Regions from separate parts of the Priestia sp. J2 genome, predicted to be linked through region 1. Evidence: predicted binding sites of a transcription regulator. Region 1 holds the regulator's gene; each other region holds the start of a gene.
What was found. The regulator Rex, encoded in region 1, represses fermentation and respiration genes when NADH is low (regulators of the CRP and FNR family bind a similar motif). The targets are predictions, from matches to a motif close to TTGTGAAATATTTCACAA.

Region 1 (3,287 bases):
CTGGGATTTTAAACATTTACTTGTGTATACAGCTATGGGATTTGTATTTGCATTCCTTTATGCAAGGACGAGACTAATTGTTGTACCTATTATTGCTCATGTTTTGATGAATACAATCGTTATTTTATCTCAAACTATTTTTGCAGATAAAATTATAGAAATGCAAAAACAAGCAGAACAAATGCAGTTTATTTTTGGAGGCATGTTTTTATGAAGAATATCCCTTTAACACGAGGGTTTATTTATATTATTATGGGGATTTTATTCACCTACTTGGCAATTCAAAATGCTCAGGAAACCGTTTGGAATTTCCCCACAATCTTATTTGCACTCGTAGCCGCATTCGATTTCAGGTTTGCGGTTCGCATCTTTATCTTGCACTACAAAATTAAAAAATTGCAGCAGCAATATAAAAATCAAGATGATTCATCTAAATAAAAAAACCACTGTTTCAGTGGTTTTTTTACATACTAACATCTTCTCTTTCTTGCTCTGCTCTTGCCTTTAACACTTTGCGATACGAAATGCGGGAAATAATGATACTGATTTCATACAAAATTAAGAGCGGCACTGTCACCATCATGTGCGAGAGCAATTCCGGTGGTGTAATAAGTGCGGCAATAACTAGCAGTACGAAATAGGCATATTTTCGAATTTGAGATAAAAACATAGGCGTTATAATTCCTAATCTCGTCAAAAACATTACGACGACAGGAAGCTGAAACAACAGGCCAAAAGGCAGTGTGAGCTGCATTAAAAAAGAAAAGTATTCATTAATGCCAATCACTTGGTTTACATTCAGCTCATCAGAAACGCGCGTCATAAAATCGACGACAAATGGAAACAACACAAAATAAGAAAAAGAGACACCGCCGATAAAGAGAAAAATGGAAACAGGAATATATCCAAGCGTTACCTTCCGCTCTTTTTCATATAAACCAGGACTAATAAATGCCCAGAGTTGATACAGTGCAACAGGAGCTGCAAGTACACAGCCGATAATAACAGCAAATTGCATATAAATCTTAACTGGATCTGTTAGCCTAAATGCATTCATCGTTAAATTTTTTGCCTCATCAGCATGCTGTAAATAGACAATGACCTTATCCGCTATAAAAAAGCCGCCAATTGTGGCAATCACAAAGAAAAATAAAACAATTAAAATGCGTTTTCGCAGCTCTCCTATATGATCATATATTGACATTTCTTGTTCGGTCATACTATGATCACCCTTTTACTCTTTGTCATCTACTTGACGCTGTTTATCTTTTTCACGATCTTCTGATGCACCGCTAGCGGCATGCTTAAACTCTCTAAGCGTTTGGCCCACTGATCTTCCTAGCTCCGGTAACCGTTTCGGTCCAAAAATAAGCAGTGCTACAATCGCAATAATAATCCAACTGCCTGCTCCAATCCCCATATTCCCACTCTCCTTATTAATTTAGACTTAAGGAAATCGTAACACAGTCCGCCTTATTCAACAGGATAATTTTTCAAAAAGTAGACAAGCGACTGTAATTCTACAGCAAGATCAATATGATGGAGTCGAATCTCATCCGGTACGTTCAAGCGTGCAGGAGTAAAGTTTAAAATTCCTTTAATTCCGCAACTCACTAAACGATCAGTAATTTGCTGAGCAACAGTGGCAGGAACGGTTAAAATCGCTACTGAGATGTCATCACTCATATAATCTTCCAATTGGTCAAGATGATAAACCGGCACGTCGCCTACTTTCGTACCTACTTTATCTTCTATCACATCAAAAGCGCACTCAATTTTGGTGTTATTATTTTTAATAAAATTATAATTTAAAAAGGCCGTTCCTAGATTCCCTACGCCAATCAGTGCTACTTTCGTTACTTCATCTTGGTCTAACGTTTTACGGAAAAATGTAAGTAAATAATTCACATTGTAGCCGTATCCCTTTTTTCCTAATGCACCAAAGTAAGAAAAGTCCCGACGAATAGTAGCAGAATCCACTTTCACTGCCTCACTTAACTCCGCTGACGACACACGCTGTTTACCAGAAGCATGCAAATTTTTCAAAAAACGATAATAAAGCGGCAATCGTTTAGCCGTTGCTTGTGGTATTTTTAATTGTTCAGTGTTCACGTTGTACCCCCTCAGTTCATGTATGTCATTACTAACATTTTCAAGTCATATTGCATTACCTTTCACAAAGCATCAACCGCTTTGAGGTAGCGCTTCCAATTCTCTCTCTTTTCTCTTGTTTTATATATACTCCGCTTCACACCTCGACGGATTTTGTCTATTCAGCACTCCTTAAAGTCGGTATGTAGAACGAAGCAATTAGCCCTTCAAAGGATCGGTTTGTTAGTCATGACGGATTTTTTTACATCCATCATAGATAAGTTCAGAGATGCACTTATCTCTTATTTTAACATAGTATCCTGTATAAAATGTGCAGGTAAAATCATTTTATTTCATGAATCAAAACATTCGCTTCATCATTTGTCCTTGTCCCTCTACAAATTACAAACGCTTGTAGGAAGAACTTGTAGTTGAAAATATGTTAAAATACACTATGGATATACTACTAGAGGTGAAAAAATGATTATTCTACAATTGAACGGTATTACAAAATACTATGGGGCAGAACCCATTTTATCGAATATAAAGTTAGAAGTACAATCAAAAGACCGCATTGCCCTAGTGGGACGAAACGGTGCTGGTAAATCAACTTTATTAAAAATTATTGCTGAGCAGCTTTCCTATGACAGCGGAGAAATTATTAAACCTAAGGGTGTTTCCATTGATTATATGGGACAAGATACAGTTCTTGAGTCAACACTCTCCATATGGGAAGAAATGATGACTGTCTTTGCTCCATTAAAGAAGATGGAAAAAGAATTACGTACGCTTGAAACGAAGATGGGTGATCCAGACATTTTTAATGATTCAGTTCAATACGAAAAACTAACCAAAGAGTATGATCAGCTTCAAGTAACGTTTAAAGATTTAGGCGGCTATCAGTATGAAGCCGATACACGATCTATTCTTCACGGTTTCCGTTTTTCAAACTTTGACTACAGCACCCCTATTTCCTCCTTAAGCGGTGGACAAAAAACGCGCCTGGCTCTTGCAAAACTGCTTTTAACAAAGCCTGATTTGCTTATTCTGGATGAGCCTACCAACCACTTAGATATTGAAACTTTAGCATGGCTGGAACAGTTTCTGCAAGGGTATGAAGGAGCTATTTTAATCGTTTCACATGATCGTTACTTCCTTGATAAAGTCGTAAATCAAGTGTATGAAGTCGCACAAAA
Region 2 (3,287 bases), 360 kb from region 1:
AAATAAACCATCGTTAACATTGTGAAAATGAAGGCCTGAATTGCGCCTACAAAAATACTGAATCCTTGCCATAAAAGCATTGGGATAGCAGCTCCAATTGTACCTAGGAAGCCTGTTGTTGCTAAACCAGCTAGCAAGCTTAACAAAATTTCCCCAGCATAAATATTACCGTAAAGACGAAGGCCAAGCGTTAACGTATTGGCAAACTCCTCGATAATCTTAAGCGGGAATAAAAATGCCATTGGCTTGAAGTAATCTTTCGTGTATGCAGAGAAACCTCGCATTTTAATACCATAATAATGTGATAGTACAACTACCATAACGGCTAACGTCAGCGTAATTGCTGGATCAGCGGTTGGCGATTTCCACCATAAGTTATGGTCAATCACGATGGCGAATGGAAGACCCAACATATTTGACACAAAAATGTACATAAGTAAAGTTACACCTAGCGTCAAAAAGCGGCCACCTGTTTTCCAATCCATATTGCTATTAACGAGTCCTTTAACAAAATCTAAGACCCATTCAATAAAGTTTTGTGCACCGCTTGGCTTCATAGCAAGAGTACGAGTACATAAAACTGCAATTAAGAATACAATAACAGAAGCTACGGTAACCATAAGCAAGTTACTTTGACTAAAAGTAAGGCCTAGAAACTCTATAGTTGGTGATTCATGACCCAACTGTGTTCACCTCTCTTTCTATCTTCTACGCATATTTTGAACAACTAAATCTATGATAATGACAACATAATACGTCATTAATCCCACAACTACACTAATAATATGAAAGGTTTTTGGATAAGAGATGGTAATCACAACTGCGAGAGCAGCTGTTGCAAATCTTACAACAGTCCCAATTGAACGGGGCTTTTTCCCCTCATCCAACGCCTGTCCAAACTGCTCAAACTTTCTTACTAAGTTCCACAAATTATACAAACTCAGGGCGGTTCCTAAAATTAAACCTGCAAAAACAGCCTTATAACTTGTAAATCCCCAGCCGAGAACGTATAATGCTAACAAATACAATATGTATGAACGAAGTCTTGGAAAAACGTGCTGCAAATCCTGCATGAATTATTAATCTCCTGAAAAAAAATGGTGGACTGTCCGCAGCATCATAAAAACACCTGCTGCTAGCCCTGAAAGAAGGCCTAAAATCAAAAATAGTGGTTCGGTGTCAAGCCATTGATCAGCCCATCTTCCAGAGAATAAGCCAATTAAGACTGAACCTGCTAACTGTGATAGAATGATTGACACTAATGCCATCGCTTGCAAAGGATGACGGTTGCGATGTTTCATAAGCTCATACCCCTTTTGCAAAATTTTCTTTTTTCCGAATTCTCTATCGTTTTCATAGCTCAATATATGATAGAAAGGCAAAAAAAATTGCTAAAAAAGGTAAAAACAGCTAATAAAATACGCAGAAATATCAACGGTTTTCACAGGTTGAAAACCTTATCATTTATATTCCCTGTAAGCATACAATAGCGTATATTTAATGTCAATGTGTTTAAGCTAAAAACTTCACAATCTCTTCTTATTGTTCACATTTCTGCCACACATAAAACCTCTTCAAATGAAAACATTTAAAGAGGTTCATTCAATCGTTATTGTACTGTGTACAACCTGCTCTTGTCTATGCTTTTTCACAAATGCAAATATTTGGTACACTCCTGGTACAAGCGATTCATCAATCGTTATTTTTCGTTTTCTCATGCCTCTTTCTACATCCACGTCAACATCTAAATACGATACAAACTGTAAAGACTGCTTATCAAAAAGAGCGACGCCTAACTGATCTGCTCCTTCAGGCAAAAACAGTTCATAGCTATACGTATTTTTCTCTTTTTCCGCTGCTACTTGCAATCCCATGACGCGAGGATAATCTGGAATGCTAATCATGTACATATAGGGAAGCGAAAATGTTTCACGTGAATCATTTATTTCCAAATATCCGTCATATATACCTTTATTTTTAAAACGGGGCTGCACCGATAAAGTGACAGCTATCTCTTTTGTCTGACGGGGTGGCACCGTGACGGGTAATGGAACATCCCAGTTCACTCCTTCATCCCTTTTTGGAACGTTTAAGCGATACGTTTTTGCTTTATCAGACTGGTTATCAATTTTAAAAGATAAAACTTTCTTTGATGGACGCGTAAAAATACCAAAAGATAAAGAAGATGGATAAAACAAAGATTCTGCTGTGACGGCTTTTGCTATTTGAATTCTTCCCGCTCCTTGTTCATATACGCGATACGTTTGACCGTTTAGCTGCTGCATTACTTTACTGGTGTTCATCAATGAAGCTTTGACTTGTTCAGGAGACCAGTTCGGGTGAGCTTGTAAAATCAGCGCACACGCTCCAGCTACATGGGGCGCAGCCATACTTGTGCCATGCATGCGTTCATATCCTCCAGGAACTGTACTATTAATGAAGTAACCTGGTGCGACGACGTCTGGTTTGATTCCCCAAGTAGTCGTTACAGGCCCTCTTGAACTGAAAGATGTGAGCAAGTCTTGCACCACTTGCTGGCCAGTGCGTAAGTACGGTTGTTGAGACTGAATGTGTTGGGTAATGGTGTCACCGCTTTTTTTACTTACCCATATCACGGGAATATTTACTGACTCTTTTAGTTTACTGACTATGCTTTTTTCTGTCGGGCTATATAAAATAACCGCTTTTGCTCCCGCCTGTTCAGCTTGTTTAATCTTTTTTTGAACCGCATTTCCTTCTGCTTTTAGCAAAATGACGTTACCCGACGCATGCTTTTGCTCTTTGGAATCTTCTTCATTTATTACACGCAGCGTTTGATTAAACGTCCATGGACGAGACCCTTCTACTGGCGCCATCATAATTTTTTCTTTGTTAAATCCAATTGTTAGAAATTGAACTGTTGTCGGAGAAACAGAAGCGCCAACGGAAATAGCTTTTCCCGCTGTACCCGGAGAGCCCACCGTCCATAAACCTGGACCTGAATTGCCGCTAGATGTAACCGTTACAATTCCTTTTTCAACAGCTCGATCTAACGCTAAGCTTGTTGGTAAATCAGGGCCATTCACATCATTTCCTAATGATAAATTAATAATATCTACATCATCTTGAATTGCTTTTTCAATAGCTAGAATAACACTTTCAGACGTTCCAGCTCCTCCAGGTCCAAGAGCTCGGTATGCATAGATTTCCGCTTGGGGTGCTACGCCTGTAATATTCCCATTCGCTGCAATAATACCAGCTACATGAGTACCGTGCAGAGTCGGTTCTCCTTGCTCACGAGTGGTTTC
Region 3 (3,287 bases), 260 kb from region 1:
TGAAAATGGTAGAATATGATCAAAACGCAGCGATTTTCACAGTAAAAATAATCAAAGATAATACGGAATACACCGTTACAATCGATGCGGTTTCGGGTGAAATCACACATGTAAAACATAATAAGCTTCAGCCGTTAACGGAGACCGCTGTAAAAGTTCTTGCTTTAAAACATCAAGAAGGAAAAGTAGAGCATATTGAGCTTATAACAGAAAACTCAATAACTGTATACGTGGTGACTTTAGTGAGCGGAAGCAAGCAGCAGACGCTTAAGTTCGATGCATATACTGGACAAGAGTGCTCATAATTTTTTATCTTAAAACATAAAACATACATTTCATTTTTCATTCATATCAAGCAGAGGGTGCTTCAAGGCATCCTCTGCTTTTCTATTTTGTAACTGGAAACATTACCGGTTATCTATGTTAAGATAAATGTAGATTATTCTCGTAAAATGGATAAAACTAGAATGAACTAAATTAAATAGATAGGGTGTACACATGAGAAAAGAAGTACAAGTTATAGCCAAAGAAGCTTTTATTAAAAAAGTGAATAAAGGTTATCCACTCATTGAAAAAGATGCGCTTGTTGATGGTCATAAACTGCAAGAAGAAGGCGTTATTATTAACTTAGTCACTCCAAAGAATCAATTCTTAGCCAAAGGCTATTATGGAAAACAAAACAAAGGCTACGGATGGATTCTGACGAAGAAGAAAAGTGAACAAATTGACGCGGCGTTTTTTGTACGAAAAATTCAGCGAGCTATTACCTCTCGTCACGATTTTTATGCGTCTGAAGATACAACTGCTTTTCGTGTATTTAATAGTGAAGGTGACGGAATTGGCGGCTTAATCATTGATTATTATGACGGATATTACGTCACGAGCTGGTATAGTGAAGGAATTTATCAATTTAAAGAATACGTTATTGAAGCTTTAAAATCTGCGCCTAACTTTAAAGGGCTGTACCAGAAAAAACGTTTCAACGTAAAAGGGCAGTATATTGAAGAAGATGATTTTGTCACAGGAAATAAAGGTGAATTCCCTTTAATTGTAAGAGAAAATGGTATTCGTTTTGCCGTTTATTTAAATGACGGAGCGATGGTTGGGGTCTTTTTAGATCAGCGAGACGTCCGTAAAACGATTCGAGATAAATATGCAAAAGGAAAGACCGTTCTAAACATGTTTTCGTATACAGGCGCATTTTCAGTGGCGGCCGCTCTTGGAGGAGCTACGAAAACAACAAGTGTCGACTTGGCCAATCGCAGCTTGGCAAAAACAATTGAGCAATTTAGTGTAAATGGAATTGATCACGAAGCACAGGACATTATTGTGGAAGATGTTTTTAAGTATTTTAAATATGCGGTTAAGAAGAATATGACGTTCGATCTTGTGGTGCTAGATCCGCCGAGCTTTGCTAAATCGAAAAAGCATACGTTCAGCGCGGCAAAAGACTACAAAGATTTATTAAAAGAAGCCATTGCTCTTACAAAGCCAAATGGTGTCATTGTAGCTTCGACGAATGCAAGTAATTTTGATATGAAAAGATTTCATTCGTTTATTGAAAAAGCTTTTAATGAAAAAGGGGAACGTTACAAAATGATGGAGCAGTTCTCTCTTCCAGCTGATTTTAAAACAATAAAAGAATTTAAGTCAGGTGATTATCTCAAAGTCGTGTTTATTCAAAAAGTAAATCGTTAAATGCAAGGCTGCATGATGAACTCATGCAGCTTATTTATTTTGATGAAATAACGCTTACAAGCTATTTTGAAGGGAATAAAATGAAGGTGAAAGATAAAAATTGTCAATATGTATGATAAAATAATAAAGGAATTATGCTCAACACTTCACAAATTTACAATATCATCCTTATGAAACGTATTTTTACAATTATTTTATTTTAAATGGGACAAGTATTGGGTACGAAGGGGAAAGAGCATACTACTATTATTATTTAAAAACATGAAAGGAGAAAGATTATGGCTGAAACAACTAAAAAGCCTGCCGGCGAAGTGAAGTTTATTCCTTTATTAATTTGTCTGGCAATCGGACTTGTTTTATGGTTTATTACACCTCCGTCCGGACTTGATGTGAAGGCTTGGCACTTATTCGCTATTTTTGTGGCTACTATCGTAGGTCTTATCATTAAACCATTGCCATTAGGCAGTGTAGCTATTTTATCTTTAACCATTATTGTATTAACTAATACATTAACACTTGAACAATCGCTCAGCGGTTTTCAAAATACGACGATTTGGTTGATCGTTATTGCATTCTTTATTTCTAGAGGTTTTATTAAGACTGGTCTAGGAACAAGGGTTGCCTATATCTTTGTTCGTTTGTTCGGTAAAAAGACGTTGGGACTATCGTATTCTCTTATCGTAAGTGATTTACTTTTATCACCTGCAATGCCGTCTAATACAGCACGAGCTGGAGGAATTATTCTTCCAATCATTCGTTCTTTATCTGAAACATACGGATCGAGAACTGGAGACGGTACGGAGCGCAGAGTCGGTGCTTTCTTAACAAAAGTATCGTTTCAAGGAGATATGATTACATCGGCTATGTTCGTAACGGCAATGGCGGCCAATCCTCTTGCTGTTAAAATGACGGAACAAATTACAGGAAAGACTATTTCATGGGTTGGATGGGCAGCGGCTGCAATCGTACCTGGAATTATTAGTTTAATTGTTATTCCGCTCGTTATTTATAAGCTGTATCCGCCAGAATTAAAAGAAACGCCGGAAGCATCTGAAATTGCAGCAAAAAAACTAAATGAAATGGGTCCGCTAAAGAAAGAAGAATGGTACATGATTGGCGTATTTTTACTTCTTCTTGTGCTGTGGATTTTTGGCGCTAATTTAAATATTAATGCAACAACAACTGCTTTTATTGGTCTATGTGCGCTGCTTTTAACGCAAGTGTTAAGCTGGTCGGACATCAAAAAAGAACAGGGAGCATGGGATACATTAGTCTGGTTTGCTGTTTTGGTTATGATGGCAACTTTCTTAAATGATCTAGGCATGATTCCTTGGTTCAGTGATCTGATGAAAGGCACTGTTAGTCATATGTCTTGGATGACGGCGTTGATTGTACTAGCTATTGCATATTTTTATTCTCACTACTTTTTTGCGAGTAACACGGCTCACGTCAGCGCTATGTACGCAGCATTTTTATCTGTCATCGTGGCCGCTGGTGCGCCTCCGTTACTGTCAGCATTAATTTTAGCGTTCTTTAGCAATTTATTTGGCTGTTTAACTCACTACGGCAGTGGACCGGCACCGGTGTTC

Region 2: the regulator Rex is predicted to act here: its motif matches at 1,515-1,532, upstream of LJY09_RS25570 (AtpZ/AtpI family protein).
Region 3: the regulator Rex is predicted to act here: its motif matches at 1,833-1,850, upstream of LJY09_RS26010 (anion permease).

Annotation. Positions count from the first base shown of each region.
Region 1 covers NZ_CP086208.1:220,054-223,340, reverse strand. The annotation lists gene LJY09_RS01315 (CPBP family intramembrane glutamic endopeptidase) at 1-214, shown strand, start outside; gene LJY09_RS01310 (YdiK family protein) at 211-438, shown strand; gene tatC (twin-arginine translocase subunit TatC) at 464-1,219, opposite strand; gene tatA (twin-arginine translocase TatA/TatE family subunit) at 1,235-1,420, opposite strand; gene LJY09_RS01295 (redox-sensing transcriptional repressor Rex) at 1,474-2,112, opposite strand; gene abc-f (ribosomal protection-like ABC-F family protein) at 2,572-3,287, shown strand, end outside.
Region 2 covers NZ_CP086208.1:4,926,115-4,929,401, forward strand. The annotation lists gene atpB (F0F1 ATP synthase subunit A) at 1-683, opposite strand, end outside; gene LJY09_RS25565 (ATP synthase subunit I) at 702-1,073, opposite strand; gene LJY09_RS25570 (AtpZ/AtpI family protein) at 1,080-1,301, opposite strand; gene LJY09_RS25575 (S8 family serine peptidase) at 1,599-3,287, opposite strand, start outside.
Region 3 covers NZ_CP086208.1:5,025,952-5,029,238, reverse strand. The annotation lists gene LJY09_RS26020 (PepSY domain-containing protein) at 1-305, shown strand, start outside; gene LJY09_RS26015 (class I SAM-dependent rRNA methyltransferase) at 499-1,698, shown strand; gene LJY09_RS26010 (anion permease) at 1,977-3,287, shown strand, end outside.